3 regions of the Guyparkeria halophila genome follow, and region 1 is predicted to be linked to each of the others. Evidence: predicted binding sites of a transcription regulator. Region 1 holds the regulator's gene; each other region holds the start of a gene.

Region 1 (10,738 bases):
GCCGGCATCGCGCGCCTTCTCCATCTGCTTCTCGTAGATCTCCGCGTGGCGACGGCGCAGATCGTCGGGCAGCAGGCTCGGAATGCCACCGCCATGCTTGTCCCACTCGGCGTTGACCCGGTCGGCCAGTCCCTGCAGGCGGCCCAGTTCCCAGCCTTCGCAGGTCTCGTCTTCCGGGATCAGTCCGAACACGCGGGCGTCGAGCACCAGGCGGCCGTGGAAGGTCATGCCACCATCTCGGTCGTTGTCGATCCCGACGTAACCGTCTTTCGCTGAGTTGCCTCTACGCTGCATGCTGTACTCCGTTTCTCTTATTCGGATTCGTGAAAACGGGCATCGACCAGGTCGGCGATCCCCTCGATGGCCTGGGCAGCATCGTCGCCGGTGGCGGTGACGCTGATCGTCTTGCCACAGGCGGCGGCCAGCATCATCAGGCCCATGATCGACTTGCCATTGACCCGGCGGTCGTTGAATTCGACCTCGACTTCGCTTTCGAATTGTTCGGCCTTCGCGGCAAAACGCGCGGCCGCTCGGGCGTGCAGGCCGCGACGATTGCGCAGGGTCAATTGCCGCTGGGCGACTGATGGGGCGCTGTCGTTCATGACCGGTCGGTCGCTCCTTCCTGGATGATGCCCTCGCGTCCCCCGCTGCAGGCCTTCGCCGTCATCTGCTCGAGCGGCAGACGCGGATAGTTCAGGGCGCGGACCAACATGGGGAGATTCACGCCGGACAGCACCTGCACGTCGTGCTGGTCGCGCAAGCGATGGGCGATGTTCGACGGGGTCGAGCCGTACATGTCGGTCATCACCAGTACCCCCTCGCCACTGTCGAGGTCCGCGACCCGTCGCCGGGCGGCGTTGAGCAGATCGATCGGATCGTCGTCCTGACGGACGTCGAGGTGGTCGAGCCGGGTGGGGAGACGCTCGAGCATGTCGGTGGCCGTCTCGATCAACTGGCCGCCGATGTCGTTGTGACAGATCAGCAGGATTCCGACGGTCATTGCGGGGATGCTTCCTCGGTCGCGGTCGGCAAAGGAAGGTCTGCACAAATCCGATACCGCTCTGCGCCCCTTGAGCACGGACGACTCGCCAGGCCAGAGTGGCATCGGCTTCGTGCAGACCTTCGCAAAAAGGGCATCATACCGAAAAACCGGTTCGAGACAGGGGACGGCGTGCCGGTTCAGTGGTTGCCGAGATCACGATGCCGCACCACCAGGTTGGCGAAGGTCGGCCGCAGATCGCAGGCGATCTGCTCGACGATGTAGACCGAGCGGTGCTTGCCGCCGGTGCAGCCGACCGAGCAGGTCAGATAACTGCGATCACTGTGGCTTGCCTCGGTCAGCATGTGAGCAAGAAAGTCCGCGATGCGCGCGCGGGTCTCGTGGGTCACGGGGTGCTGTTCCAGGTAGTCCACGACCGGTTGGTCGAGACCGCTGTGCGAACGCAGCGCTGCCGCCCAATGCGGGTTGGGAAGGAAGCGCACATCGAACAGGAAGTCGGAATCGAGCGGGATGCCGAACTTGAAGCCGAACGACTGGATCAGGATGCGTGGACCGGACTCCTTTTCACCGATCAGGCGCGCACGCACGTCCTCGCGGAGCTGGTGGACGGTTGTCAGGCTGGTGTCGATGACCAGGTCGGCGTAGGCGCGGATGGGCATCAGCAGTTGACCCTCGCGCGCGATCGCCTCGACCAGGTTGTCGATCTGGTAGGAGAGTGGGTGGCGTCGACGTGTCTCGGAAAAGCGGGTGATCAGGCGTTGACGGTCGGCCTCCAGGAACAGGCTGCTGATCTGCAGTTGCGGCAGGCGCTCCTTGAGTCGGTCGATTCGGTCGGGCAGGTTGGCCAGCGATTGCTCGGGCGCACGCGCATCGATGCTGATTGCGATCCCCCGGGCGACGATGCCGCCTTCCAGGTAGCTTTCGGCGAGATGGTCGAGCAGGTCCGGCGGCAGGTTGTCGATGCAGTAGAACCCGCTGTCTTCCAGCGCGGCCAGGGCCACGGACTTGCCGGAGCCGGATTGCCCCGTGACGAGTATCAAGCGCGGTAACGGTCTGGTCATGACCAGGGCTCCGGGCTTTCGTCGGGTCGTGGGGGCATCTCGCCGTCGGCGAACAGCCGCGTGATTTGCGGGCTGGCCGGCTGGCCGCCCCGCTGACGTTCCAGATTGCGTTGGCGGACGATGGTTTCCAACAGGACCGCCAGGTTGCGCCCCGGTGCCACCGGCAGGCGCCAGACGGGGATCGTCTGCCCGGCGACCCGCTCGTTGCCGCGGTCGCCGAACAGCCGTTCCTCGGCGCCGATCGTCCGGCCGGCATCGGAGGAATAGAGGTCGACGATCAGACGAAGATATTTGCGGGTCTTGAGGGCGTTGCTGCCAAAGAGTTCCCGGATGTCGACGATACCGATGCCTCGGACTTCGAGCAGGCCGAACAGGCGATCGGGACACGAGCCGGTGACCTCTTCACCGTGTGCGGTAAAGCACGGCGCGTCGTCGGCGATCAGGCGATGCCCGCGGCTGAGGAGTTCGAGTGCCACCTCGCTCTTGCCAATGCCCGCCGAGCCGCGGATCAGCACCCCGAGCCCGCTGACTTCCATGAACACGCCATGGCGCCAGTCCTCGTTGGTGTTGCCACACAGCCGCCGCAGCCGACGAGCGATAGTCTCGTCATCCTCACTGCTGCTCAGGATATGGATATCGGCCGACGCGCTTGGGGCCGTGGCGTGCCGATCAAGCCAGTCGGCGAGCACGTCGGCGTGTGCCCGACTGAGAATGATCACCCGCGGTGAAGCGATCGTCGCGACGGGGCCATTGGCCCGCTGCAGGCACTCTTCACCGCATTGCAGGTAGTGGCGCAGCGCCGGGGAGATCAGCGCGACGCGGGTGGGTATCCAGGGGTTCGCCGGGCCGACCAGGCGCTGGTCGTCGCCAACGGGCGTGTCCCAGCTGTCGGGAAGCGCCTGCTGCCAGTCGCCGTCGCCGGCATTGGAGGGAAGGTGTTGGTAGGTGAAGCTCGGGATCATGGCCTGCCCGTTTGCCGATCAAGGCTCGATGGTCGGGCGAAAGCCCGGTTTAGGGAAGGTCTGCACGACCTTCCCTAGCCGGCAGTCGCCTCCGCGCTGTCCTTGAGCCACTCTACCATCAGCGCCTGGACGCGCTCGGCGCTCTGGGCCCCCATGATCGTGTCCCGCTCGTCGGGATCATTGAGGTGGCGAGCCAGTCGGCCGAGGATTTCCAGGTGTTGCTCCGGGCAGTCCTCGGGGATGACCAAGCCGATCACCAGCGTGACCGGGGCGCCGTCGGGGGCGCCGAAGTCGACGCCTTCGCGCAGCCGTATCAGCGCGCCTCGCGGGGTGAGGATGTCGTCGACTCGGCCGTGAGGCACGGCAATGCCATGCCCGATGGCCGTGCAGCCCAGCCGTTCACGGGCAACCAGGGCCTCGAAGATGCGGGTGGCCTGCTGGCCGCCCAGTTCGTCGTCGGCCAGCAGGCCGGAGAGTACCTCCAGGACACGCTTGCGGCTCTGGTACAGCTCGTCGATCCGGATGTGATGGATCGGAAACAGCTCGGCAGTATTCATTAAGCACCCTGTCGGTCGACTGGCCGCGAGGATCACTCACGGGTCGGGGCGGGAATGGTTGAATCGGCGCGCATCATAGCGTGTTGCGCCGGCTGTGCAACACCGATTCCGACATGGTGACGGGAGCAATTCGTGCGCTTCTCTCGTCATCCGCCGGCGATCACGCCGGCGGGGGCGGCTCAGCGGTGGCTGGTCAGCTTTTCCTTGTGCTTGACGATCTGCCGGTCGAGCTTGTTGATCATGGCATCGATGGAGGCGTACATATCGTCGGTGACCGCCTCGGCGTGCATGTCCTGACCGCTGACGTGCAGGTTGGCCTCGGCCTTCTGCGCTTCCTTGCGCTCCACGGTCAGAATGACGTGGATATCCACCAGTTTGTCGAAGTGACGCTCAAGACGAGTGAACTTCTCGTGGACGTGGGCCTTGAGGGCCTCGGTAACGTCGACGTGATGACCGGTGATGTCTATCTGCATGTGCCGCTCCTTATAAGTGCGTTATATCAGTCGCTTGCGGTCGGTTGATGAGGCGATCCCCATCGCCTCGCGGTATTTGGCGATCGTCCGTCGCGCGACGTCGATCCCCTCGTCTCCAAGCATGGTCGCAATCTTGGCGTCGCTCAAGGGCTTCTTGGGATTTTCTTCTTCGACCAGCTTCTTGATGCGTGCCCGGATGGCCGTGGCGGAGCATTCGCCGCCGTCGCTGGTGCCGACGTGGCTGGAGAAGAAATACTTGAACTCGAACACGCCCCGGGGGGTGAGCATGTACTTGTTGGTGGTCACCCGGCTGACCGTGGACTCGTGCAGCTCGAGTGTCTCGGCGATCTCGCGCAGGACCAGGGGTTTCATGGCGATCTCGCCCTGTTCGAAGAACTCGATCTGCCGACGCACGATCTCGCGGGCCACGTTCAGCAGCGATTCGTTGCGGCTCCTGAGGCTCTTGATGAACCAGCGCGCCTCCTGCAGGTGGTTGCGGATGTAGGTGGCATCCTTGCCCCGGCTGGAGCGGTCGATCAGTCCGGCGTAGGTCTGGTTTACTCGCAGTCGGGGCGCGATTTCCGGGTTGAGGTCGACATGCCAGCCATCCTCGCGATGGGTCACGACCACGTCCGGCTTGATGTAGTCGGCTGCCGTGTCGCCGATGGCCAGCCCCGGGCGGGGATCGAGCATCTGGATCAGTCTCAGCGCCGCCTCGAGGCGTTCGCGGCTGATGCCCAGGCCCTTGGTGACCTGCGGCAGTTCACGTCGTGCGATTGCCTCGAGCCAGTCGCCCTCCAGCACGGCGCGGGCATCGGCGGCGGCCGGGTCGTCGCCGTGGCGCTGGTCGATCTGGATGACCAGGCACTCGGCCAGCGAGCGGGCACCGACGCCTACCGGGTCGAGACGCTGGATGTAGTGAAGCGTGGCCTCGACTTCCTCGACATCGATGCCCGGCAGTTCCTTATCGAGCAGGGCGACGAGCTCCTCGAGTGATTCCTCGAGATAGCCGGACGGTTCGATCGATTCGATCAGTGCCGTGGCGATGCGGCGATCAGTCTCCGACAGCGTGGCCAGATGGATCTGGCTCAGGAGGTGATCGCGCAGATTGTCCTCCCCGGTCGACTGGGTCGCGAAGGGGTCGTAGTCATCGCCGGGCGTGTTGGCACTCAGGGAGGTGCTGCCGTCTGACTCGTAGTAGTCCTCCCAGGATGAGTCCACGACCAGGTCGTCGTCCGCCGACTTGTCCTTGCGGTCCTCGAGCAGTTCCTCGCCCGCCTGCGCGCCAGGGTCCTGCTCCTCGGCGGTGTCCGGCTCGGCGGTGTCTTCTTCCGGGTGCTCCTCCTCGGCGACCTCGAGCAGCGGGTTGCTGTCGAGTGCCTGCTGGATCTCGAGGCTCAGTTCCAGGGTGGAGAGCTGCAGCAACCGAATCGACTGCTGCAGCTGCGGCGTCATCGCCAGCGACTGGCCCAGGCGAAGCTCGAGTCCTGCCTTCATGCCGGCCATGTCGGGCCTCCCGCGGTTGCAAAAACGCCGAGCTGGTGGCGAGCGAGGGGAATGGCTGCCATGGGGATTGCCGAGCCCGGCAACAGGCAATGAGAGGGGTGTGCGCACGCAATTTGCATAAGATCGAGTTTAGCCGATCGGAGGCGCACTGTGCCAGCGATTTCGCCCGGAGTGCCGCCCACGAAATCGCTTCGTCCCGGTTCGTCTCGGGGTGATTACAGGGTGAAATCGTGGCCGAGGTAGACGTCGCGCACCGATTGGTTCGCCAGCAATTGCTCGGCCGTGCCGTGCGCCAGGATCGTGCCGTCGGAGACGATGTAGGCCCGTTTGCACACGCCGAGGGTTTCGCGCACGTTGTGGTCGGTGATCAGGACACCGATCCCGCGATCCCGCAGGTGCTCGATGATGCGCTGGATATCGATCACCGAGATGGGGTCGATGCCGGCGAACGGTTCGTCGAGCAGCATGGCGCGGGGGTTGGCGGCGAGCGCCCGGGCGATCTCCACGCGACGACGCTCGCCCCCGGACAGGGATTGGCCCTTGGAGTCGGCGATGTGCGTGATGTGGAGTTCTTCGAGCAGCTCGTCGAGCGCGCGTCGGCGGGTGGCGCGGTCGAGATCGCGGCGCAGCTCGAGAATGGCGAGGATGTTCTCGCGCACGGTCAGCTTGCGAAATACCGAGGGTTCCTGCGGCAGGTAACCCAGCCCGAGGTGGGCGCGCCGGTCGATCGGCGTGTGCGTGATGTCGCGGCCATCGAGATGGACCGCGCCCTGATCGACGCCGACCAGGCCGACGATCATGTAGAAGCTGGTCGTCTTGCCGGCCCCGTTGGGACCGAGCAGGCCCACGATCTCGCCTGCCTCGACGCTCAACGACACATCGCGCACCACCGGGCGAGCGCCGTAACTCTTCGACAGGCTGTGGACCTCGAGCAGGGCCGGAGCCCGCTTTGGGGTAGCCTCAGGGCGCGAGTGGGCGGTCGCCTCGGTCATGGTTGCCTCAGTCCCCACTGTTGGCGTCTTTCGTGTTGCGCGGCTGCAGGGTCATCTCGACACGGGCGTTGCCGCCTTCCTCGCCGGCTTCGACCACCTCGGTGCCGAGATCGTAGGTGATGCGATCGGAGCGAATCTCGTCACCCGTGCGCTTGAGCCACGCCTCGCCGGTCAGAACGACCGAGCCCTCGGCGGTGCGGTAGTCGGCCTCGCGTGCTTCGCCCTCGACCCAGTTGCCTTCGTCATCGCGTTCGCGGAAGGTGGCGGGGCGGCCCTCGAGCACGGCCCGAATCAGCTCGCCATCTTCTAGATAGAGCGTCGCGCGATTGCCGGTGGCATGCAGACTGCCCTGGTCGATTACCACGTCACCGGTGTAGACGCTGGTGCCTTCCTGGTACTTGGTCACCTTCTTGTCCGCCTGCACCTTGACCGGCTGCGCCCGGTCGGCCTGGGCGGCGAGGACGGGCTGGGCGCCGAGGCCGATCATCAGTGACAGGCCCAGTATCGTGAGCGGGGTCGCGAGTCGGGGGGCGTGGGGGCGGCTTGCGCGGATGAAACGCGTCGGAATATGCATGGTGTGGTCTTCCTGCCTTCTCGCCGGCGCCGGGCGGCATTCCTGCCGTGCCGGGGCGGGTGGGTTAGTCGGTGTTACCCGTCGTGCCGGGTTGGATTTCGTCTTGGACCTGCCCGGTCTGGGTCAGGACCTCGTTGCCCCAGTCGAGGGCGATCCGCTCGGCGTTACTGTGCCAGCGCGGCGTGCCGTCCGGGGCGGTTTCGCTGAGTCGAGCGGGAACCTCGGTGCGTGCCTGGCGCTGTGCCGGGTAGAGCCAGAGTTGTTCGGTGGTCAGCTCCAGTTGCCCGCGTTCCCGGTACGGTACGCGCTGGGCGTGAACCGATCCCGTCAGTTCCACCGTCTCGCCTCGATCGGTCACCGTGCCGTGTTCGGCACGCAAAGTCCAAGGCGGTGCGGCTGGGTCGGCATCCAGCAGGGTGGCTCGCGGGGAATCGAGCTCGTAGCGGTCGCCGGTCGCCGCCTGGTCGAGTTGAATGGCCTGCGAGCTGTCAAGCCGATAGGCGAGTTGGCCCGCCTCGTCGTATTGCCAGCTGGTGGCGTTGTCGAGCCGCTGGGCATAGCCACCGGCGGTACCCGTCGGCGGGATCAGTTCGTCGGCAAGGTTCTGCCAGGTCAGCCAGCCGAGCAGGCCCAGCCCCGCGATGGCGAGCAGGCCGCGGTTGGCCCGGGACGAGAGCCGCCAGCGCATGCCTAACGGTACCGCGCCAGTACGTCACCCCACTGGTCGCGCGCGTCGATCAGCGTGTCGATCAACGCCCGCACCGCGCCGCAGCCACCGGGGACCGGACTGATCCAGTCGACTCGGCTTCGGATCACCATGGGGGCATCGCTGACCGTGGCCGATAGTCCGGCGCGGTTGAGCATCGGCAGGTCGAGCACGTCGTCCCCCATCGCGGCGATCTCGTCGAGGCCGATCTCGAGCAATTGGGCCAGTTCCTCGATCGCCTGGCCCTTGTCGGTCGCGCCGAGTACCACATGCTGGATGCCCAGTGACTTGGCCCGTCGGCTGACCGCCGGCGATGAGCGCCCGGTGATGATCGCGACATCCACGCCCAGCTCCTGGATCAGCTTGATGCCATGGCCGTCCCGGCTGTGGAAGATCTTGTGTTCCTCGCCATCCTCGGTCAGGTGCAGGCGCCCGTCGGTCATCACGCCGTCGACGTCGAGCACCAGCAGCCGGACCTGTCGCGCCCGTTCGATCCATGTCGTGTCGCGGTTGGCCATCACGCGACCCCCGCCCGCAGCAGGTCGTGCATGTTCAGGGCGCCGACCAGGTGGTGTTGCTCGTCGACGACCAACAGCCCGTTGATCTTGTCACGCTCCATCATCGCCATCGCCTCGGCGGCGAGCACATTGGCCGGGCAGGTGCGCGGGTCAGGGGTCATGGCGCGCTCGATCGGGCAGTCGAGATCGAAATCGCTGCGATCGAGCAGGCGGCGCAGGTCGCCGTCGGTGAATAGCCCCAGCAGGCGATCGTCCTCGTCGACAATCGCCGCCATGCCGAGTCCACCCGAGGACATCACCAGCAGGGCCTGCTTGACGCTCTGGCGGGGCCCCACGCGTGGCAGCTGCTCGCCGGTGTGCATGACATCACGCACGTGCAGCAGCAGGCGCCGGCCCAGCGAACCACCCGGGTGGGAGAGTGCGAAGTCCTCGGGCTGAAAGCCGCGGGCGTCGAGCAGGGCAACGGCGAGGGCATCGCCCATGACGAGCGTGGCGGTGGTGCTGGCGGTTGGCGCGAGGTTGAGCGGGCAGGCCTCGCGGTCGACGCCGACGTCCAGATGCACGTCGGCCGACAGGGCGAGCGTTGACTGTGCGCGGCCGGTCATGGCGATCAGGCCGACACCGAGGCGCTTGATCACCGGCAGGATGGCCAGCATCTCGCCGGTTTCGCCGGAGTTCGACAGGGCGATGACCACGTCGCGCTCGGTAATCATGCCCAGGTCGCCGTGGCTCGCCTCGCCCGGGTGGACGAAGAAGGCCGGGGTGCCGGTGCTTGCCAGGGTGGCGGCGATCTTGCCACCGATATGCCCGGACTTGCCCATGCCGGTGACGATCACGCGACCGTCACAATCAAGCATCAGGCGGCAGGCATCCACGAAGGTCTGGTCGAGGCGTGCGGGCAGCGCGTCGATGGCTTGGCGCTCGATGTCGACCACCTCGCGGGCCATGCGCAGCAGGTTGTCGGGATGCAGGGCGTTGTGCTCCATGGCGTGTCCGGTTGGCGTGCTAAGATTTTCGGGTTTCGGAGTATATCAGTCCGACGCGCGCGGGCCGCCCGTGGCAGACGCTGCCTTGGCGATTCCTGCGGTTCCGGCGTCGGTCGATCCCTTGTTCCTGTCCTGGAGGTGAGCGAATGCAGCCGGGAGCTACTGCCATTCAGGTCGATCCTGCCGATGCGGTGATCGAGCGACAACGCGACGCGGCACGGCGCCATCATCTGGAGGTGGTCTTCCGGGACGGCGATGCCGGCGGCGAGCCGGCGCCCGAGGTGGCCGTGATTCCACCGGGTGGGTGCTGGATGGGCAGCCGGGCCACTGAACATGGTGCCCGGCCCGTCGAGCAGCCGCGCCACGAGGTGCATTTCGAGCGCGCTTTCGCCATGACCCGTGGGGCGATCCGCCGCCGCGAGTATTTCGCCTTCCTCGCGGCGAGCGGGCACCGTCGGCCACGCCCCTACAGCTGGAATCACCCGGAATTCCCCATGTACAACGTCTCGGCGCGCGATGCCGAGGCCTACGCGCGATGGTTGAGCGAGATCACCGGTCACCTCTATCGCCTCCCCACGGAAGCCGAGTGGGAGTACGCCGCCCGTGCGGGCACCGACACGATGTTCTGCTTCGGTGACCGGATTCGCCGCCAGGAGGTCAATTGCGCCGGCGGGTTGCACTGCACCCGCGGGTTGTTTCTCTGCGGGGTGGGCAAGCCCGTGCCCGTGGGCAGTCTGCCGCCCAATGCCTGGGGGTTGTTCGAGGTGCACGGCAACCTGCAGGAATTCACCCAGGACCACTGGCGCGATGCCTATGCCGGCGGGCCGCGTCCGGGTGATCGCGCCTATCAAGGCATCGACCAGAAATACCGTTATCTGCGCGCGGTGCGGGGTGGGTCGTGGTTCGATCCCCCGGGGGCATGCCGAAGCGGATCGCGGGCGCGCCGTCATCAGGACGAATTCGACCTGAACCTCGGTTTTCGCCTGGTGCGCGAGATCGGGGCCTGAGCGACGTGTATCATGCGCGGCGCATTTAGCGATCCGATAGCGATCCTGAAGGTCCGATTTGCCCCGTTCAGGGGCGGCCAATTGACGTTCCGAGGTGGCCACCAGCCATGAAGGCGATACATCTAGGTCTGCGCTACCGGCGTTCGCCGGCACTCGAATCGAGCTTTTTCGATCCCGAGATGCCGGCCGACTGGCGTGTGGCCTTCCTGCTCAACGAACAGGACGCCTTGTGGGTGGCCGGAGACGACCCGGACGTCGAGACCGTGCTCGCGGAGCTGGAAGAAGCCCCCACGGATGTTTTTGTGGTGGTCGAAGCGTCGGCCTGGTCGCCGGCGTGGCAGGCGCTGGCCGATGCCGACCGCCACGTCGTGGTGCGGTTGACGGACGAAACGCCGG
Region 2 (10,738 bases), 730 kb from region 1:
GTCGAGGTCAAAGCCATTGGTCTGGATGGCATTGCTCTCCTGGGCCATCACCATCGCCGCCCGCCCCAGTTCGTTACGCAGCGGAGTGATCAGCTCGTTCTGGGTATCAATCATGCCGCCGATCTTGCCGCCGGTGACCCGCTCCGTGATGACTTTGTCGCCGATCTTGACGGTCAAACCGGAAGCGCCATTGATCGCCTGAAATTGGGTAGCGCTGTTGCCCGTCACCAGCGATTGGCCGGTGCCCACGGCCAGGTTCAGCGAACCGGCCCCGTCCTCGTTCACCCGAATATTGACCCGCTCGGCGATATCACGAACCAGTTGATCGCGCCGATCAAGCAGGTCGTTCGGCAAGGCGTTGGGATCGCGGCGGTAGGCTTTGCTGATCGTGTCGTTGAGGTTGGCGATCTCCTCAGCAAAAGTATTCACCTCACGCGAGATCGCGTTCGCCTCCATGCCGATGCGCGCATTCATGTCTGCCAGACGCCCGTCGAGCTGGTTGAAACGATCCGTCAGGGCCGAGGCCTGGTCGAGGTAGGCCTGGCGGGCTGTCGTGTCGGTGGGGTTCGCCGCCACGTCGCTCGCTGCATTGAAAAAGGCCTGCGTGCTCTGGGCGACACCAGTCTCGGTGTCCCCCAGCACACCGGTGATCTGGCTGGCAAACTCGTTCACGAATTGCAGCCGGCTGTTGTCGCTGGTGGCATCACGCAACTGGCTTTCGACGAATTGGTCGAAACGCCGAGTGATGGACTGCACCTGCGTGCCATTGCCCACGTAGCCGTTACCGACGAACTCCGGGGGGCGAGCGCTGAGGTTGACCACCTGGCGGGAATAGCCTTCGGTGTTCGCATTCGCGACGTTGTTGCCCGTGGTGGTCAGGGCACGCTGAACGGCGAGCAGACCACTGGTTGCGTTGCTGAGGATGTCCGCCATGGTGAGGCCTCTAAGGGAGTACTGCCGACCTTATCGGCAGAAGAAGGGAAAACTTGAGCACCGGCTCGACCGGATCACACCGCGTCCTTCATCGCCGGCGAATTCATGATCGATATCAGTTTGTCGGCGTACTTCGGGTCGGTGGCATAGCCGGCCTGCTGCAGTTCCCGGGCGAACTGCTCGGGATCGTCACGGGCTTCCAGGGCCTTGCCGTAGCGCGGGTTCTCCTGGATGAAACGGGCAAAATCGTTGAACGAGGCAGCCATCGAGTCGTACTCACGGAAGGCGGCCTGTCGACGCACCAGACTGCCGGACTCGAATTCCAGCGTGCCATGGACCTGGCGTTCACCGTTCCAGCTGCGATCCGCCTTGATGCCGAAGAAGTTATTGCTCGCCTGACCGCTGCCGTCATGCGGCACGTGCTTGCCCCAGCCGGTCTCCAGCGCCGACTGAGCCACCAGCACCTTGGGCGAAACGCCCAGCTTGTCGGCCGCCTCCCGAGCATGCGGGAGGATGGCTTCGACAAACTGCTCCGGCGATTCCCAGTAGGCCGGCTGTTTCTTGACGCCCGCCGCCTCGGATGAATCCAGCGCGGCCAACCGCTCTTTCGTCGGTCCCGGCTGCGCCAGTTTCTTGTCCTCCCCGGGGACGTCTTCGGTCTCCCGGTCCTTCTGCATCCAGGCATGCGGACGCAGGGTCCATTCGGAGGCATCGGGCAACGGGTAGGCACGTGGCGCCTGCTCGACCACGCCCCCTCCTTCCTTGACCTGCAGCGGGAAACCCTCCGATGGCCGCTCGCCGTCCATGGCGCCGGCCTGCTTGGACAACTGGCGCTCGATCATCTCTGCCAGGCCGATGCCGCCGGCGCGGCTGGAGAGTTTCTGCGCGATCTCCTGGTCGAACATGCCCTCGAAGGTCTTGGTCTGCTCACTGTTGAACAGACCATCGCGCGGCGTGGCTTCACGCATCGACTGCAGCATCATCTTGACGAACTGGGTCTCGAACTGGGAGGCGACCTGCTTGAGCGCCTGCCCCGGATCCTTACCCGCCTGCGAACGCAGTTGGTTGAGGCCCTGGAAATCGGTATACGAGTTGATTTGCGCCGGACTAACCATCACGTCACCTCAGATCACGATCAACTGGGCCTTGAGCGCCCCGGCGCTCTTGAGCGCCTGCAGGATGGCAACCAGGTCCGACGGCGAGGCACCGACCGCATTGATGGCCTGGACGATGTCGTTGAGCTTCACGCCCGGATCGAAGACGAAAGCGGGATTAACCGCTTCCTGCACGGTGACATCCGACTCCGGCGTGACGACCGTCTCGCCTTCACTGAAGGGCGCCGGCTGCGAGACGTTGAGGCTCTCGTCCACCGTGACTGTCAGGTTGCCGTGCGAGACAGCGGCCGCCTCGATCGTGACGTTCTGACCGATGACGACCGTCCCGCTGCGCGAGTTGACCACCACGCGGGCCGGGCCTTCACCCGGTTGGACCTGGACGTTCTCCAGCACCGACATGAAACCGACACGCTGGTCGGGCGAGTCAGGCGCGCGCACTTTGACCGTGCCGCCATCGACCGCCTGTGCCACGCCACCGCCGAGCGCATCGTTGATGGCCTTTTCCATGCGGCGCGCGGTGGTGAAGTCAGGCTCGCGGAGGTTGAGGAACACCGCCCCGGCACCACCCATCTTGGACGGGACGCTGCGCTCGACCGTCGCCCCGTTAGGCACACGCCCGGCCGTGGGAATGTTGACGGTCACGCGTGAGCCGTCACGCCCCGAGGCATCCAAGCCGCCGACGATCAGGCTGCCCTGGGCCACGGCATAGATGTTGTCGTCCGCGCCCTTCAGCGGCGTCATCAGGAGTTCGCCCCCACGCAGGCTGTCGGCGTTGCCGATCGAGGAGACCGTGACGTCGATCGTCTGACCCGGCTTGGCGAACGGTGGCAGGTTGGCGGTGACCATGACCGCCGCCACGTTGTTGAGCTGCACGTTGCCGCCATCAGGCGACAACCCCTGGCGCTCGAGCATGTTCTGGATGCTCTGGCGGGTGAACGGCACCTGGGTGGTCTGGTCGCCCGTGCCGGCCAGACCCACGACGATGCCGTAGCCGATCAACTGGTTGTCACGCACCCCGGCGAAGCTCGCCACATCCTTGATGCGCTCGGCCCCCGCCTGCGGGGCATAGGCGGCGGCCGCAGCGGCGAGCATCAGTGGCAACAGGCCGGCGAGAAAGGCTCGAATGTGTGTAGTGATATGCATGCGACCCACCATCAGAAGGGGAAGACCGGGCTGTTGAAGAAGCGCGCCAGCCAGCCCATGTTGTTCGATTCGTTGATCACGCCTTCGCCACCGTAGGCAATCTGCGCGTTGGCCACGCGGGTCGACATAATGGTGTTGTCGGCGGCGATGTCCTGCGGGCGGACCATCCCGGCCAGCTTGATGAACTCGCTGCCCTGATTGATGCCGATCCACTTCTGGCCGCGGATCACGAGATTGCCGTTGGAGAGCACGCGGGCGACAGTCACGGTGATCTGACCGTTGAGCGTATTTTGCTGGCTGCTCTCGCCGTCGCCGGCGAAGTCACGCTCGCCGCTGATCTGCGCGTTGAGCCGCTCGATCGCCGGGCCGGTCAACCCCAGGACGTTTGGCGGGGTAATCGCCGTTTCCTGGCTCTTGCCGGTGGAGGTCTGCGCGCTCTTGGAGGCCTGCATGCGCTCCTCGAGGATCACCGTCAAGATGTCGCCAACGCGATACGGCCGCGAGTCGGCGAACAGGTTGTCCACCTGCCCCGTCTGGAAGATCGCTCCGTTGCTCTGCACCGGGTTGTGCTCGGATGTCTCCGGCGGCAACGAGGGCTCGAATTGCGGGTCGGGCTTGATCGGCGGCTGACTGGCGCAACCGGCCAGCAGCAACACCCCGAGCCAGACCGGTGCCCGGAAAAGCGACTGGATTGACGATTTCATGACAGGCCTCCGTGGATCGGCGTCATCAGACGTTCTGGTTGAGGTACTGGAGCATGCCGTCGGTCGTCGAGATGGCCTTGGAATTCATCTCGTACGAACGCTGCGTTTCGATCATGCTGACCAGCTCCTCGACCACGTTGACGTTCGAGCTCTCCAGCGCGCCCTGCTGGATCGCGCCCAGGCCGTTGAGGCCTGGGGTGTCCAGCTGGGGCGCCCCACTGGCGCCAGACTCGACGAACAGGTTGTTGCCGATCGGCTGCAGGCCCGCCGGGTTGACGAAGTCCGCCAGCTGGATGTTGCCCAGCTGGACCGGCTGGGCCTGGCCGGCCAACTGCGCGCTGACCGTACCGTCCGAACCGATCGTGATCGATTGCGCCCCTTGTGGAACGTTGATCGCCGGCTGTACCGGCTGACCATTAGCCGTGACCAACTGGCCGTCGCTGTTGAGCGAGAAATCGCCGTCACGGGTGTAGGCGATGTTGCCGTCCGGCTGGAGCACCTGGAAGAAACCGCGGCCGTTGACGGCCATGTCCAGGGCGTTATCGGTCTGCTGAAGATTGCCTTGGGTGTGCTGCTTCTCCGTGGCCACCACGCGGACACCGGTGCCGACGTTGAGGCCCGTCGGCACCTCGTCCTGCTGGTTGTTCGCCGCGCCGACCTGCCGGTAGTTCTGGTAGATCAGATCCTCGAACACCGCCCGGTCACGCTTGAAACCGGTGGTATTGACGTTGGCGAGGTTGTTGGAAATCACCGACATGCGCGTCTGCTGCGCGTCCAGGCCGGTTTTTGCTGTCCAGAGTGCGGGTGTGGTCATGGTGTGTCTCCCCTAACTGAATTAACCGAGGCGCATCAGGCGGTCGGCGGCTTCGCCGTTCTCGTCTGCCGTGCGAATCATGCGGCTTTGTGTCTCGAACATGCGGCCGTACTCGATCATGTTGACCATGGCCTCGACGGCGTTGACGTTGCTGCCCTCGAGCACGCCGCTGGCTACCTGAACCGCGGCATCGGCCTGGGGTTCTTCAACGCCTGGGCGCAGGGAAAAGCGTCCATCCCCGCCCTTGGTCAGATCGGCCTGCGCCGGGTTGACCAGCCGGATGCGATCGACCATCGCCGGCGCGTTGGCGTCACCCCCTACCGGGATGATGCTGATGCTGCCGTCGGCATGGATGTCGATCTTCTCGGCCGGTGGGATCGCGATCGGGCCCTCGTTGCCCATCACCGGATCACCCTGCCCGGTCTGCAACTGGCCGTTGGCGGTCAGGTGCAGGTCCCCGCGGCGGGTGTACGCCACCCGCCCGTCCGGCGCCTCGACGGCAAGAAACCCGTCACCCTTGATAGCGACATCCAGATCCCGACCGGTGGTCATCAAGGGGCCAGCGGAGAAGTCCGCGCCCTTGCCCTGCGCCTCGGTATAGGCCCGCGAGGCCTGCCCCGGGCCGTAGACCGGCAGGGCGGCAAAGGCGTCGATATCGGCCTTGAAGCCCTGGGTGTTCACGTTCGCCAAATTATTGGCGTTGGTGGCCTGGGCCCGTAATGTCTGCGAGGCACCGCTCATGGCGATATAAGCCAGACGATCCATCACAACACCTCCACGATTCACGAATCACAACCGGGGAAAATGCCCCGTTACCCTGGGTAATGCAGGAGGTGTGCCAAGAGGAAATATTCAACGAAAGACGCGCCGATTTAGGCGCTTGCGGGCACGAAAAAGGCGGCCCGCAGGCCGCCTCATGGATCGGTCATTCGCTGGAGGGGATCAGCGGATGCCGATAATGGTGTCGCTCAGGGTCTTGTTGGCCTCGATCGCCCGCGAGTTGGCCTGGAAGTTCCGCTGTGCGGTGATCAGGCTGACCAACTCGGAAGTGAGGTCGACGTTGGACGTCTCCAATGCCCCACCCTGAATGGCACCAAAAGTACCGGTACCGGCTTCACCCGCCAGCGGCCCACCCGAGTCGATGGATTCAATCCACTGGTTGTCGCCCACCTGTTTCAGGCCTTGGGGGTTACGAAAGTCGACCAGGGCGACCTTGCCAAGCGGGATGGACTCGCCGTTGGTGTAGCTCGCACGAATCAGGCCGTCGGTGCCGACCGAGATGCCAGTCAGTTGACCGGTGGTGTTGCCGTCGGCTGACTGATCGGCAACATTGAACGGGCCATTGTATTGAGTCGAGTCGGTGCGAAACGTCATGTCGATACTCAGATCCCCAGCCCCAGTGCCCAAATTTGCACCGGTCTCGGTCACGGTCACCGGATTGGCACTGGCCGAGTCGAACGAACCATCTGTATTGAACGTAACCGTCTGCTGGGTCATGTCAGCCACCGGCTGATCATCGATCTGGTAGTAAACATCCCATTCGTTGGGATTGCCTGTTTTGACGAAATAACTCGTCAACGTGTGCGGATTACCCAAGGAATCATAAATCCGCTGCGAGTTTGCCTGGTTGTAAGAGTCCGGGTCATCAGGGTCGAACGTCGTCACCGGCGGGGTTGCTGCACCTGCGGGCAAGTTGAGCGACAAACTTCCCTCGGTGGTAGCCTGCGGGGCGCCGGCGGCTACCGGCAACTGGACTGGACTGGAGGTCGCCAATGAGGTCGATTGCAATGTCCCATTCTCGTTAACCGGAAGTGCCTTCAGGAACTCACCCGCCTGGTTCACCAGATAACCGTTCTTGTTCACGCCTAGCGCACCCGCACGGCTGAACACAGATTCGGAACTATCCAGTGAGGGCTGGAAGGCGAAAAAGCCCTGACCGGAAATCGCCAAGTCGAGCGAATTATCGGTGAACTCGAGGTTACCCTGCGAGAACTGCTGGGTGACCGCCTGGTTGATGACACCCTGGCCCACGGCCGTCTTGCTGTTGCCGAACGCGCTGACCGCATAGATATCGCCGAACTCGGCCCGCGACTTCTTGAAGCCGGTGGACTTGGCATTGGCAATGTTGTTGCTCGTCACGTTCAGGTCTTTCTGCGCGGCGTTCAGGCCGCTGATGGAGGTATTGAACGACATGCTGCGTCCTCCGGTTTAATTAATGATTTCAACGATATCCGACAGCTTGACCGACGACAAACCGTCGAGATTCAGCTCCGGCCCATTCTTGGTCACGCCCACACTGCTGATCACGGCCCCGACGTAGGTCTGGGGCGCCTGCCCCTTGCCGTCCACCGTCGCCGTGGCATTCACCTTGTAGTTGCCCTCGGGCGCCATGCGCCCGTCCTTCAGCCGTCCGTCCCAGGAAAAGGACGGTCGATCCGATCCGTTGACCGGCACGTCGATGGTCTTGACCACCTGTCCACTCGCATTGGTGATCTCGACGCTCATCTTCGAGGCGCCGGCGGGCACGTCGACCGCGCCCAGGATCCCAGAGGGTGCCGTGCTGCCATCCGCCTGCTGCATGTGATACATCTGGGCCGTATCGCCCTTGACCATGGCGGCCTTGCCGACCAGCGAGGAGGCCTGCATTACCTGGTTTGACTGCACCGACTCCTGGAACCCGGAGACGGTGTCGTTGAGCTGGGTAATGCCCTCGAGCGAGGAGAACTGGGCCATCTGCGCGACGAACTGGGTGTTGTCCATCGGCTTCATCGGATCCTGGTTCTGCATCTGCGTGGTCAGCAGTTTCAGGAAGTCCGTCTGGTCCAGGTTCTGCTTGTTCTCGCCCTTGTTCCCCTTCGAGGCAGCAAGCCCGAGGTCGGCGTAGATGTCGCTGTTAACGGAACTGGTCATGTCATACCCCTTGCCGGTTCCCGGCCTTCACATCAAGCCTTACTGGCCCTGGCCGAGCTGCAGCGTGCGCATGGCCAGCTGCTTGGTGGTGTCCATCACCTGGACATTGGTCTGGTAGGTCCGTGAGGCCGACAGCATGTTGACCATCTCCTCGACCGGATTGACGTTCGAGCTATAGACATAGCCGTTCTCGTCGGCCAGCGGATTGCCCGGGTCGTGCTTTGGGGCCGCCTGCGCCTGGGACTCGGTGATCCCGGCGACCTTCACGCCACGACCGCCATTGGCCTCGAGCACGGTCTGGAACACCGGCTGTCTTGCCTTGTAGGCCTCTTCCGGTGAGGAGGCATCCACGTTGGCATTCGCCAGGTTCGATGCGGTGGTGTTCAATCGGGTCGATTGCGCCGCCATCGCGGAGGACGAGATATTGAATACGTCGTACAAGCTCATGATTCACCTGCCTTGACTGGAAAGTGTAGGTCGCGGGGCGCCAAATCGGTCATCACTGGCCACTCAGGGCCTTCTTGATGCCGGCAACGCGACTGTTGAGGAACGAAAGCGTCGTCTGATAGCCCACGGCATCCTGGGTGAAGCCCACCCGCTCCTTGTCGAGATCGACGGTATTGCCGTCCAGCGCCGGCGCGTCCGGTACGGAAAAGCCCTCGCGGATCGACGAGGAGGCGCCGCCACCCATCTGGCGCGGGTCCTCGGTCATCAGGCGCCCGGCACTCCCGGCCGGCGAGGAGGACTTGCTCTGCAACGCCGTCTCCATCGCCTGGTCGAACGACATTACCCGCGCCTTGTAGCCCGGCGTGTCGGCATTGGCGATGTTCTCGGCGCGCAGCTTGAGGCTGCGTTCCTGAAGCATCAGGGCATCGTCGTGGATGCCAAGCAGGCGGTCATTGATGATCGACATGAAAAAACCCTCGACACAATGTCAGTGCCGAGGGCTTATGCGATAAGCGTGCCAGTTTTGAGAATCGAGCCGAAGGGACTCGTTTTTGGGGTGTCAGTCCTTGAGTCGGTAGGCGGTGCCACCGGTGGGTAATCGTTCAGGGGTAAAGCGGTCGGAGAGCTGGGTCAGTGACTCCGATGCGCCGAGGATCAGGTAGCCGCCGGGCACCAGCGTGTCGGCGATGCGGTCGATGATCTTAGCCTTGGTCTCGCGCGAGAAGTAGATCAGGACGTTGCGGCAGAAGACCAGGTCGTAGCGACGGGACTCGGGGCGCAACTCGAGCAGGTTACCGACGCGGAACTGCGTCCGGCGACTGATCTGGGGGGCGACCTTCCAGCCATTACCGGCCTTGACGAAATATTGACGCTTTCGCTCCGGCGATAGCCCACGCCCCAGGGAAAGATCATCGAAAACACCCTGGCGGGCCTTCTCGACCACTGCCTCGGAGATGTCGGTGCCGACGATCTCGAGATTGAACGGCACCCGCTGCTCCTCGGCAATGATGCTGATCGAAAACGCCTCCTGACCGGTGGAACAGGCCGCCGACCAGATCCGGTAGCTGGATTTCTTCGCCGCAACCGCCTCGGGGAAGAACTTCTTCTCCAGCGCCGCGAAGGGGTAACCGTCACGAAACCAGAGCGTCTCGTTGGTGGTCATGGCATCGACCACGTCGCGGGCAAGCAAGCGATCGCGACGCGACAGCAATGTCTCGATCAGCGCCTCCACCGAGGCGTGGCCCTTCGAACGGGCCACGCGCGACAATCGGGTTTCCACCAGGTACTGCTTGTCGCGACTCAGCAGGATACCGCTGTGCTGTTCCAGGAACGCGCAGAACCGGTCAAAGGTTTCGGCCTTCATGCCGCTCGTCAAGCCTCGTCCACGGCGTGGTGCACCTCGTGGCGGCGGAGCGCTTCACCCACAACCCGGGCCAGATCATCCGGATGAAACTTCGGGATAAAGCGATCGGCACCGACCTGCTTGACCATGCTTTCGTTGAACACGCCACTAAGGGAGGAATGCAGGATGACGTAGATGCCCTTGAGCTGCGAGTCCTGGCGGATAAGAGAAGTCAGCGTGTAACCATCCATCGTCGGCATCTCGATGTCCGAGACCACCATGGCCAGCCGCTCGAGTTGCTCGGGCTGCTTCTCCTTCCAGCGCCGGAGCGTGTCGATTGCCTCCTGGCCGTTCTTGGTGACCACCGACTTGAGATGCATCTGCTCGAGCGTTCTTTCCACCTGCTTGCGGGCAACCACCGAGTCGTCGACCACCAGCACCAGATCCGACCCCTTGGCGATCTCGCCGTATTCGCCGATCACGTCATCGGAGACCGTGTCGGCCACACCAACAACGCGCGCGAAGATCTGCTCGACGTCGATGATCTCGACCAGTTGCTTGTCGATACGGGCCACGGCCGTCAGGAAGTTGGAATTGTTGGTCCCACTCGGCGGGGTCAGCACTTCCTTCCAGGACAGGTTGACGATCCGATCGACGGAATGCACCAGGAACCCCTGCACGGCACGGTTGTACTCGGTGATGATGACGAAGGCGTTCTGCACCTGCTCGTCCGTCATGCGCCCCTTGCCGATCGCCTCCGACAGATCGATGACGGTGATCGTGTGCCCACGCACGTCGGCAATCCCGCGAATCGAGCTGTCCGAGTGCGGCACGTCAGTCAGCTTGGGACAACGAATCACCTCGCGGACCTTGAACACATTGATCCCGAAACGCTGATCGTTGCCCAGGCCGAACACCAGCAACTCCAGTCGGTTGCGACCGGCGAGCTGGGTACGGGAATCGACTGATGACATCACGTTGCTTTTCACGGCTAGTCCTGTCCTGGTGACGCAGAAAGTGGCGGGGAGTCTTGGTTAATCAGACGTCGTATCGGCCCGGTCGGCGCAATCTTTAGCCTCGCAGCCAACCTCATCGGCCTGGGTGAATCGGTTTGGCTGAATCGGCCTCGCTGACCCGACTCATCCAGGTCAACGGCCCCGCAACGACATCGTACCGGCATGGTAGCGCAGTCACCGGAGGGTTGCGCTCACACCGCCACATCGTCCGCGCGAAGACCGGCCGCCCCAAGGAATGGCATAGTAAGTGCTTTAAAACGCGGTGCAAGCAACCCGAGATCAAGATTACATCCCCATGAGTCATTCCCGCGTCA
Region 3 (10,738 bases), 780 kb from region 1:
GGCCAAGACGGCGCAAAATAAGCACGACGACACCTCTGGACGACCGTAGGAGCGCCTTCAGGCGCGATAGCCGAGCCACGCACCCGGCCTGATTTGCGCGCCACACAAGCCGCCATGGCCGGATGGAAATGGGGCGGAGCCTTCTCTTCATAGAAGCGAGACGTCCTCCCGAAGGTCGTCGTCGCAACTGCCCTACTCTCATCCGTTCAAGCGGATGATTTCCACCACACCGCGCGAATCCGGCACACCGGGGCCCCTGCGCCTTGCCTCGTCACCGCTGGCTTGCCGGGTCGAAGCGACAGGGAGGTCGCTCCGAGGTTCGCGCGACACGACGTCGCGTCGAACCGGGCCCGACAGCAAGCCAGTGGTGACCAGGGAAGCCCGAAGGGCCAAGGCGCCGGGGTGTCCTTGTCTTTGGGTACTTTCTATTGGACAAGCAATAGAAAGTACCTCGGGCGTTGCCACCGTTGCGGAAACGGAGTCGAGCGCCGTCACAAACGCCCGAAACCGATACCACGTTCATAGCAAGGTGCCGCAACTCGCCGCTCTAATGGCAAATGGCAAATGGCAAACGCAGGCAATCAGACATATTTGCGCCTGATGGCATCTGAGCTCTGACTTTCGAATCGCCAGTCACCCGCTGAGACCGATGCACCAACGCAAGAAAACCACAAAAAACCGCCCCATCCGTCGCTGGTTCTGGCGACTGATCGGATTGGCGCTGCTCGCCTTCCTGCTGGTCCAACTGTGGTTCTTTGTCCAGGTCTGGCACCTGCGGGACCACAACCCCGAGACCACCGCCTTCATGCGCGAGCGCCTGGAGATGCTCCAGGGCATTCGCCCCGACATCACCGCCCAACAGATCTACGTCCCGTATGAATCCATCAGCCCGGCCGCCCGCCGCGCCGTGGTCGCCTCCGAGGACGACCGCTTCATGGACCATTGGGGCATCGACGTCGTGGGCCTGCGCCACGCGATGGAACGCAACCTCGAAGCCGGCGAAATCGTCGCCGGCGGCTCGACCATCACCCAGCAACTGGCCAAGAACCTGTTCCTCTCCGCCGACCAGTCCCTTTGGCGCAAGGGCCAGGAAGCGATCATCGCCCTGATGCTGGAAGCCACGCTGGGCAAGCGCCGCATCCTCGAGCTCTACCTGAACTACGCCGAATGGGGCAACCTCCTGTACGGCATCGAGGCCGCCGCCCGCCACTACCACGGCAAGTCCGCAGGCCAGTTAGGCAAGCGTGAAGCCGCCCAACTCGCCGCCATGCTGCCCAATCCGCGCTTCTACCAGGACAACCGCAGCGCGCGCGGGCTGCAAGTGAGAACCAAGGCGGTGCTCGGCCGGATGGAGTATTCACGGACACCTCCCCTTTGAACGAAGACTAAGCCATAAGCGGCTCCGCCTTTGCCAACCCAACAGCTCGTGTAAGCTTGATCCACCTCCCTTAAAAACAAACGGAGCAGACGGTGACGAAGGACAACAACCCAGCGGGATCGCACTCCGACTTGCCCTATCAAAAAACTTTGATACCAGGGGTTCTATCGATCCATAGCTCCTTCAAGAAACTGACCGGATTTCCTCTATGCACCAAACTAGAGGAACGTCCCAACTCGACACTCGACCAGCCATTCGCGCCGATTCAGGTCGCAGTAGTTCAACAAGACAAGAACACCAACCCGACTCCCTCCGGGAAAGAATATAAGGCCGATGGCCTATCGACCCACATACGAACCCCTTTCGGGCGCCTATTCAGCCTAGACGCCGAGTTCCTCAAGAAAGAGGGCGCGCCCCCTACTATTGCCGTTAACTCCGCGTACAAACGTCTCGCCAATCTCACTGTCGGGAATGTCTCGTCCTTGGGTTGGCTTGCGAGAGACTTGGTCAACATCGCGCTGCTTGAACGTGGCTACGCACTCCTCCATGCGGCAGCTCTCACTTTTAAGGGCCGAACAATCTTGCTTGTTGGGCTATCGAATACTGGCAAAACGACCACTGCTCTAAAGTTCGCCCAGAACCTGGGTGCGAAATTATACGGGGATGATCTAGTCGCAACTGATGGCAGGCAGCTTTTCCCCTGCCCCCATACCGCCCTGAACATACCAACAAACTCAACACCAGGGCTCTTGGCCAAAACGACACAACTCGCGCGAACAATAATACCTTTCTACGAAAACTTTGGGCCCGAGAAAAGGCACACCATCGAGCATTTCGTAGGAAGAAACGCCATCGCATCTCCCAGCCCCTGCTCAGACATTGTTTTTTTAAAACGGTCAGCCAACCAAAGGACCGAATTAATAGAAAAAAATTCCGCGACAGCCCAACTATCCTCATCAAATCGCGTTGAATTTACATATTACGACAACCCATTAATCAATGCCCATGATTTTCTCCACAACCAGAACAACATCCCCGACGCCGAACAGGCAGAACTACGAGTAATCGGACAGCTAGTCGACCAATCGCGGAATATTCTGATAAAAGGGCAGCCCAGCTATTTCGAAGCCGAGCTAAAAAAAATACTGATGGATGAGTAAGGTCCTCTTGACCCCACGGCCGCACACTTCCCGAACTTACCATATGAACACGTCACGCCTGCTACGTTGGAAGTCATTGGTCGGCTGGTCGGCCTTCGCGGCCACTCTCTACGTCGCGTTCAGAATCATAGAAATCGACAAGCTACTAGCCGCCACAAAAGAAGCCACGGCTACCACACTCGCACTAATTGTCGCGTCCTTCGTCCTAATGCGGATCGCGCAGGCGTATGCGTTAAAAACCAGTCTATCAATCAGCCAAAACAGAATAAGCTCCTTCGGGGCGCTCGACCTAATTGGCACAAAAGGCCTGTTCAACCTAGGCATGTCCGGAGCTGGCGTTTTGGCTCAAGGCGCACGAGCCAAGGAAGAGTTCGGAATCCCGTACCGGAATTTCGCGGCGGCGGCATTGACGGAAACCCTGAGTATGATTTTTGTCCTTGGCGCTTTGCTGACTGCACTAGCCACCTTTGGGGCGATCGAGGCATGGCGCGCCACAGCAATAGCCCTTGGTTCAGGCGCCGCGCTAGCGCCTATATTATTACTTTCCATATGGCATTACTATCCAAAGCTGACACGCAACTACATCCCTTTCATAAACCGCCACAACGCCCCTCTTGGCACGGGAGAAAACGTAGCGATAAAACTGGCAACTCTCGCAACACTTCAGCTTGTATTCATTCTCACGAGAGTCGCCCGTTTCGGCTTAATTGCGCTGACACTGGATGCTTCCATTCCATCCTCCCAAATAGTTACAGCACTAGTGATCGGCGACTTCGCCACCCTAGTACCGTTAACTCCCGGCGGCGTAGGAATACGAGAGTTAACTATTGGCGCGATTGGGAATTCGTTCGGCACAGCCGACATATTGCTGGCCGCCGCAATAATCGACCGTCTAGTCAGCGTAGCTTTGAATACGGCGCACGGCGCTGTCACCGTCAGCACGAGAGGCTTGATGAATTACTTCGCAGACAGAGGGTCAAGATGACATCCTGACCTCTCCATAGGTGACTCACGCTATTTGGTGAGGATAGAGCGCAAGCCTATACCGAACTGCTTCCATGAGCGCTGCTGCGCAAACTGGACACAGCTTTGGGTTAAAACCGAATCCTTCATGCGCAGCGCCTCCAGCACCCGGAGAGTGAACTCCATGTAATCCCCCGGTTCAACAAGCAAACCACAAGAGCCGGGGGCTACGGAATCCAGCAAACCGCCAACACCAAACCCCACAGTAGGGAGGCCATGCGCGGCGGCCTCGAGCGGGACCATGCCAAACCCCTCAATCTCAACCTCGTCATCGTTCTGCGCAGCAAACACCAGCACGTTCGCGGAAAAATATGCCGCACTGATGTCCGGGTCACGGTATTTCTTTTCTCCGCAGAAGACAACGTTATCTACCAGGTGGTTTCTTGCGACGGCTTCTTCCACTTGCTCCGCGTAGTTTGTCGCGCCCCCAAGCCCCTTGGTCGCGGCGCCCCCAATCACCACGAGCTTGGCATTCGGCATCTCTTTGATTACGGCGGGAAGGACGTTTTCGACAAAAGGCAGCAGGCCCTTTCCTTTCGTAAACCTGCCCACATAGAGCATGAGAGGGTGGCTACCCAGTTGATACGCAGCCCGGAACCTAGATTCCACTGGCGCATGTTCGTCAGGTTCAGGCAAAGAGACGCCTGGATTAAGCACACGAATCCGCGAAGGGTTCACGCCGCTACGCGTTGCAACATCCGCAATAAAGCGACTGTTCGCAATGACTACATCACATCGCCGTATGAAGGGTAACCAGATTGCGCGATAGACAGGATTCTTGGTCTTAATATCGAGCCCGTGCAGGTAAACCGCTGACCGCGCTGAGACCAGTTTTGAACAAATCCAGGCCGAGGGAGCAGTGAGGCCGTTAGCCGCGATCACAGAGGCTGGGCGCAACTTCAATGAAGTCCATATTGAAAGGACGAACGCGCGGAGAAGAAACCAAGGGAGTGGTGCAGGTGGCGCCTCCACAACATCGATCCCCTCAGGCGCTTCAGATGAAGCCCCTGTCGGCCCTATTACGGTTACACGATATGCATGCTTGAGCTCATCCACCATGTGCCATGTGAGGGTTTCCATGCCCCCCACCAAGGGTGGCAGGTTCCGCGTAATCAGAAGCAAAGATGGGCGCTCATCGTTACAGATAGGTTAGCGCTCCCTCTTATACATCAACTGCGTTATCTGCTCGGACACGAGCCCTATCAGAAAGATGGTTACAGAGGCGGACCACAGAAACACCGTGATACTCGAAAGTCGGTGATCCACGGTGAAGGTGTACCCGTAGTAGCCCAAGCCCAGCAGGAAATGTGCGAAGGCAATCGGCAAGAAGAGTTTCAGGGGCGAGTAGAGCGTGCCGATCTTGAAGATGATCAGCAGAAAACGGATGCCGTCGCGCACGAGACGGATGTGGCTCTTGCCGATGCGCTTTCCCGCGACGATCGGTTCGTAGGCCACCGGGTAGCCCGCGCGGAAGAAGGCCATGGTCGTGGTGGTGGGATAAGAGAAGCCGTTGGGCAGCAGGTGCAGGAATTCCCGGAACTTGTCGGCCTTGACGGCCCGAAAGCCCGAGGTGAGATCCTGCACGCGCTGCCCGACCATCCAGGAGGCCAACCGGTTGTAGAAACGGTTGGCCAGCCCGCGGCCGACACTCGCCTGGGAGTCATTGCTGCGCGCCCCAACGACCATGTCGAAGCCCCGGCCCAGCCTTTCAAGCAGGCGGGGAATGTCGGCCGGGTCGTGTTGGCCGTCAGCATCCATGAAGACGATCACCTCACCGGTCGCATGCCGCGCCCCTGTCTTGATGGCCGCGCCGTTGCCCATGCTGTACGGGTGACTGATGACGGCGGCACCAAACGCCTTCGCCATCGAAGCCGTATCGTCTTCCGAGCCATCATCGATGACCAGCACCTCGGCATCCGCCAATCGCGACCGGATGCCCTCAACCGTGGCGCCGACGGCGCCGGCCTCGTTTTTGGCGGGAAGCACGACCGACAGTGCCGGAGAATCCTTCCTCATGTCTCGGCACCTTGTTGAGCGCGCGTAGCCCTTAGTTTCTGCTCTACTTTTTTCAATGCGCTAGACCACTTGATCCTTGAAAGAAAACCATGAGGCGGAGCTTCCTCGGCCTCTTCAATAAATTGAAATGCCTCTGAGTACAAACCGGCACTAATCAGGATATCAACAACAAAATAGACAGTATTTATATTTGGATAGGCATCAAATGCCTCTTCAAGATGACTCATGGTGAGACCGAGATCGCGCGCGGCAACCCCTTCTTCCGCCAAGAAGATATGCAGATTATGTCGGGTCACAGGTCGCTGCCCGAACTGAGGGTTCAACAAGAGAGAGCGAGCCATGTCGAATAGATCATCCCTCGACACAGCAGAGCACTTGTCATAGATCTCATTTCTGTCCATGAACGAAAGCGTTTCGTACACGCCATGGTTGAAGCTCGCATCTTTCGCGTCTTTATACATCTCTCTCCACAAACCGGGCCTACTCTTCTTTGGGCTGATCAGGCATGTTGCGTACACATCCTGCAACCTTAAACCGAGATGGGCGGGATTATCGCGAGCCACTTCTTTAATGATCTTTGCAGCAGCCACATAATAACCTTGCTCTTGAAGCCTTCCGGCCAAATATTGAGATGATCGCACAGATTCCGGCCTTTCTATATGCCAAATCTCTGCGGCAAGTGCGGGACGCCCCCACAGCGATGTGGTGCTAAGAAGAATCATCAAAATAGATAAGTAATATGACAAGCCTCCAAACACAGCCAGCCTTGGGTGTTTTTTACCCACCAAGAAAATAGCTGCCGCGATGGCGTAGGTTAACCCAACGGCTGGCACATAGTTCCGGTGTTCAAAATACATCTCGAGAGAGATCGTGGATGATTCCAGCGCATGGCCGACTAAAAACCAAAGAACACCTAAGGCGATTACCGGAAACAAACGCCTAAGCCAAATTGCAGCCACAGCCACAAGCATCCAGGCAGCGAGCGCGGGGCCCCAAAACACCGGACTCACTAGCGTGTAATCGTCATGAAAGGGCGAAAAACAGCCTGGCGTTGGCAAAAGAGCGCACTTAACATATTCCCATAACACTACCTGCTGTGTGAGTAGGCGCTCCCACCCGTCAAACCCTCTAGTCTTCACCACGCTCTCTGGATACCACAACGAGGAAACCACCAGATACATAAGGACCACAGAAGGCAAGCCGAAAAATAAAATCTTCCAACTTAGCCACAGCCTCCGACTCAACCGAGTGGGGCCAGTAAAAAGGAGCATTTCAAGCAAAAAGACGAACACAAACAGCAACGCGCCGTTTTCCTTGCTCAAAACGGAAAGCGCACCAAAGACGAGCAAAGACAGAGTCATCCCAACCAAGGCAGGATAAGGGCGTGTCTCGATATGAGCGCGAGCCTTTAAGTAACCTATCAACCCCAAAAATAAAAAAAGCGCAGACAACGTGGTCATACGCTGCACGACCATCAACGAACTACTGGCAAGAATAGGCAAAGAAACCCAGAGAACACCGGCAACCGCCGCCACCATCACAGCCCTAGATTCAGGCTGTTCACGCATTCGCTCCGAAAGCAGCACAAACCAAGTGACCAAAAGACCGTTAAGAATATGGATCAACACGTTCCAGTAAAGGAATACGCTAGGATCTACCGGCCACGCGTAATGCTGTGGAAAAAAGGTTGCGAGCGTCATAGGGCGCCCGAGCGGCCCGGCCGTTCCACCGGTCACGAACCCAAACAAACTTAGCCCGTCTGCCACAAACCTGAGCGGGGCTAGATTATGGAAGTCGTCAAAATGGAAAGATCCTGTGAGTGCCAGACGGTACGCCGCCCACACAATAGTAAGGGAGGCAGCCATGACCCCCGCGAGGAATAAAATTTTCGTACGATCCATCATCAACTTTAAGCACACCAGTCGGCGGAATTGAAAGGAGTGCCCCACGAAAGGTCAAAAAAAAGCCCGGACCGAATAGGTCCGAGCTTTGTCCGTGAGTTACTCGCCCTTATCGGCAGCTAGACGGAAGGTACTTAGTCGCAACCGAGCCACCGCACTCCCAAGAGATGCTCCCACCCTCGTCAGTACCAGTCAGAGTAAGATTACTGCCAGTAATTTCTCCATTTGCGCCAGAACCGAAGGTTGCGGTGATTAGACCATTAGTGCCATCGGTCGAGACCGCTACACCCGAAACATACTCGCCTACAATCTCGTTCGAAGGAGAAACACCTGCCGCGCTGTTGTCTGTCGGCCAGTCTCCAGTTGTCTGGAACGACTCAGACATCGCAGTTCTAACACCAGATGCTAGGCTCATGCCCTCGGAGACTTGAGCGCGGATGGTGTAATCCTGATATGCCGGGATCGCAATCGCCGCGAGGATACCGATGATCGCGACAACGATCATCAGCTCGATCAGGGTGAAACCCTTCTGAGCTTGCTTCTTCATATTCATCATCTTGGATGTCTCCTTTGGAGGGTTGATCAACCAGGCCTCCTGGCCCGTTACGCATCTTACATGAAGCACGCCTCGTGCCAGCATTTTCGCCCCCCCCCCCAGGACCGCTGCGCCCGATACGGGCTGGCATCAACGGACAATTTGCCGTTAAATATCGACCGCGCGAGATCTGCTCCATGTCATGAATTGACACTGATCTCCACAATACGCGGTAACTGGAACCGAAGTTCCGTGGAACCAAAAAAGCCCCGGCATTAGCCGAGGCTCTCACCTCACATCCGTGTGAAGCGTCTTACTTGCCGATCGCGACCTCGCTCTCGATGGCCGCGACGGTCTTTTCACCAATGCCCTGCACGTCGGCAAGCTGATCGACCGATTCGAAGCGTCCCTGCTCCGAGCGGTACTCGACAATGCGCTCGGCGTAGACCGGACCGATGCCCTTGAGGGTCTCGAGCTCTGCTGCCGATGCCTGGTTGATATTCAGGGGTTCGGCGGCGAACGCCGGCGCGGTGAACAACAACGCGGCGCCGATGGCGGCCGCGCGTACGGAATGGGTGAGTCCTTTCATCATCCTACCTCCTTGTACACTTAGGATGGTTGTACCTTACGCGGTGAGTTCCCTGGTGAATATAAGCATATTCCGAATATGCTGTAGGACTTGACGGTTTCGAGTGTAGGAATACGCCTACAACACGGTTTGAACATGGATGAACAGAGCGGGGAATGTGTTTGGCATGTCAGTCCGGCTTCTCGGCCGGACTGTTGGGCTGAAGCCCAACCTACGACACCACACGACGGGATCGGCGCATGCAACGAGAAACCCCCGTCCGGCGAGTGCCGTGACGGGGGTTTTCAAATGGGGAGCCTGGCGTTGACCGACTTTCACATGGGGGTGAACGAGGACCGGCTGTCCGGTGGACAGCCGCAGCCGACGTGAACGCCGCAGCCGAAGGGCTGCGGCCGAGAGCCCGAAAGGGCTTCCCCAGCACGAAGAAGCCCCCGCAACCTGACGGTTACGGGGGCCTCAAAATGGGGAGCCTGGCGTTGACCTACTTTCACATGGGGAAGCCCCACACTATCATCGGCGATGCGGCGTTTCACTGCTGTGTTCGGGATGGGAACAGGTGGTTCCACCGCTCTATGGACGCCAGGCAAAGGGGTAACCGACCAGCCGTTGGCTGATCGGCAGTAAAGTGAATGCGGTTGTACGGGGTATCCGTGTGTGTCGCTTTGGCGTTATATGGTCAAGCCGCACGGGTAATTAGTACGGGTTAGCTGCATGCATTACTGCACTTCCACATCCCGCCTATCAACGTGGTGGTCTTCCACGGCCCTACAGGGGACTCGAAGTCCCGGGGAGATCTCATCTTGGGGTTGGCTTCCCGCTTAGATGCTTTCAGCGGTTATCCAATCCGAACTTAGCTACCCGGCAGTGCCACTGGCGTGACAACCGGAACACCAGAGGTTCGTCCATCCCGGTCCTCTCGTACTAAGGACAGATTCCCTCAAATCTCCAACGCCCACGGCAGATAGGGACCGAACTGTCTCACGACGTTCTGAACCCAGCTCGCGTACCACTTTAAATGGCGAACAGCCATACCCTTGGGACCTGCTTCAGCCCCAGGATGTGATGAGCCGACATCGAGGTGCCAAACACTGCCGTCGATATGGACTCTTGGGCAGTATCAGCCTGTTATCCCCGGAGTACCTTTTATCCGTTGAGCGATGGCCCTTCCATACAGAACCACCGGATCACTAGAACCGTCTTTCGACCCTGTTCGACGTGTCTGTCTCACAGTCAAGCTGGCTTATGCTCTTGCACTAACCGCACGATTTCCGACCGTGCTTAGCCAACCTTCGTGCTCCTCTGTTACGCTTTCGGAGGAGACCGCCCCAGTCAAACTACCCACCATGCACGGTTCCCGATCCGGATAACGGACCTGGGTTAGAACACCAAACATACCAGGGTGGTATTTCAAGGTTGGCTCCACCAGAACTGGCGTCCTGGTTTCGAAGCCTCCCACCTATCCTACACAAGTAGGTTCAGTATTCAGTGCAAAGCTGTAGTAAAGGTTCACGGGGTCTTTCCGTCTTGCCGCGGGTACACTGCATCTTCACAGCGATTTCAATTTCACTGAGTCTCGGGTGGAGACAGCGCCGCCATCGTTACGCCATTCGTGCAGGTCGGAACTTACCCGACAAGGAATTTCGCTACCTTAGGACCGTTATAGTTACGGCCGCCGTTTACCGGGGCTTCGATCAAGGGCTTCTCCGAAGATAACCCCATCAATTAACCTTCCGGCACCGGGCAGGCGTCACACCCTATACGTCCTCTTTCGAGTTTGCAGAGTGCTGTGTTTTTGATAAACAGTCGCAGCGGCCTGGTCACTGCAACCCCCTTCGGCTTACGGAGCAAGTCCGATCACCTAACGGGGGCGCACCTTCTCCCGAAGTTACGGTGCTATTTTGCCTAGTTCCTTCACCCGAGTTCTCTCAACGCCTTGGAATTCTCATCCAGTCCACCTGTGTTGGTTTAGGGTACGGTCAACCGTTATCTGAAGCTTAGAGGCTTTTCCTGGAAGCATGGCATCAACCACTTCGTTCCCTTGGGAACTCGTCGTCACCTCTCGGTGTTGATCTCCCGGATTTGCCTAAGAGATCCACCTACAGGCTTAAACCGGACACCAACTGCCGGCTGGCCTAG

The links. The regulator sigma-54, encoded in region 1, starts transcription at its own class of promoters, with help from an activator protein. The targets are predictions, from matches to a motif close to TGGCANGNTNCNTGCTT.
Region 2: a site for sigma-54 is predicted at 5,534-5,550, ahead of flgF (flagellar basal-body rod protein FlgF). Genes of this name have one in related genera too.
Region 3: a site for sigma-54 is predicted at 8,098-8,114, ahead of SR882_RS10985 (pilin). Genes of this name have one in related genera too.

Annotation. Positions count from the first base shown of each region.
Region 1 covers NZ_CP140153.1:1,602,233-1,612,970, reverse strand. The annotation lists gene SR882_RS07340 (hypothetical protein) at 1-294, opposite strand, end outside; gene SR882_RS07335 (HPr family phosphocarrier protein) at 312-602, opposite strand; gene SR882_RS07330 (PTS sugar transporter subunit IIA) at 599-1,000, opposite strand; gene rapZ (RNase adapter RapZ) at 1,180-2,061, opposite strand; gene SR882_RS07320 (HPr(Ser) kinase/phosphatase) at 2,058-3,023, opposite strand; gene SR882_RS07315 (PTS sugar transporter subunit IIA) at 3,098-3,580, opposite strand; gene hpf (ribosome hibernation-promoting factor, HPF/YfiA family) at 3,760-4,053, opposite strand; gene SR882_RS07305 (RNA polymerase factor sigma-54) at 4,075-5,550, opposite strand; gene lptB (LPS export ABC transporter ATP-binding protein) at 5,775-6,551, opposite strand; gene lptA (lipopolysaccharide transport periplasmic protein LptA) at 6,559-7,125, opposite strand; gene lptC (LPS export ABC transporter periplasmic protein LptC) at 7,190-7,813, opposite strand; gene SR882_RS07285 (KdsC family phosphatase) at 7,816-8,349, opposite strand; gene SR882_RS07280 (KpsF/GutQ family sugar-phosphate isomerase) at 8,349-9,335, opposite strand; gene SR882_RS07275 (formylglycine-generating enzyme family protein) at 9,482-10,342, shown strand; gene SR882_RS07270 (hypothetical protein) at 10,450-10,738, shown strand, end outside.
Region 2 covers NZ_CP140153.1:871,903-882,640, reverse strand. The annotation lists gene flgK (flagellar hook-associated protein FlgK) at 1-933, opposite strand, end outside; gene flgJ (flagellar assembly peptidoglycan hydrolase FlgJ) at 1,008-2,048, opposite strand; gene SR882_RS04125 (flagellar basal body P-ring protein FlgI) at 2,058-3,191, opposite strand; gene flgH (flagellar basal body L-ring protein FlgH) at 3,203-3,895, opposite strand; gene flgG (flagellar basal-body rod protein FlgG) at 3,921-4,709, opposite strand; gene flgF (flagellar basal-body rod protein FlgF) at 4,731-5,474, opposite strand; gene flgE (flagellar hook protein FlgE) at 5,652-6,902, opposite strand; gene SR882_RS04100 (flagellar hook assembly protein FlgD) at 6,918-7,619, opposite strand; gene flgC (flagellar basal body rod protein FlgC) at 7,659-8,066, opposite strand; gene flgB (flagellar basal body rod protein FlgB) at 8,119-8,532, opposite strand; gene SR882_RS04085 (CheR family methyltransferase) at 8,626-9,429, opposite strand; gene SR882_RS04080 (chemotaxis protein) at 9,438-10,397, opposite strand; gene flgA (flagellar basal body P-ring formation chaperone FlgA) at 10,720-10,738, shown strand, end outside.
Region 3 covers NZ_CP140153.1:2,380,874-2,391,611, forward strand. The annotation lists gene SR882_RS10950 (ProQ/FINO family protein) at 1-21, shown strand, start outside; gene mtgA (monofunctional biosynthetic peptidoglycan transglycosylase) at 650-1,378, shown strand; gene SR882_RS10960 (ATP-binding protein) at 1,471-2,538, shown strand; gene SR882_RS10965 (lysylphosphatidylglycerol synthase transmembrane domain-containing protein) at 2,582-3,523, shown strand; gene SR882_RS10970 (glycosyltransferase family 4 protein) at 3,553-4,641, opposite strand; gene SR882_RS10975 (glycosyltransferase family 2 protein) at 4,711-5,577, opposite strand; gene SR882_RS10980 (hypothetical protein) at 5,574-7,481, opposite strand; gene SR882_RS10985 (pilin) at 7,588-8,025, opposite strand; gene SR882_RS10990 (ComEA family DNA-binding protein) at 8,327-8,605, opposite strand; rRNA gene rrf (5S ribosomal RNA) at 9,071-9,186, opposite strand; rRNA gene SR882_RS11000 (23S ribosomal RNA) at 9,275-10,738, opposite strand, start outside.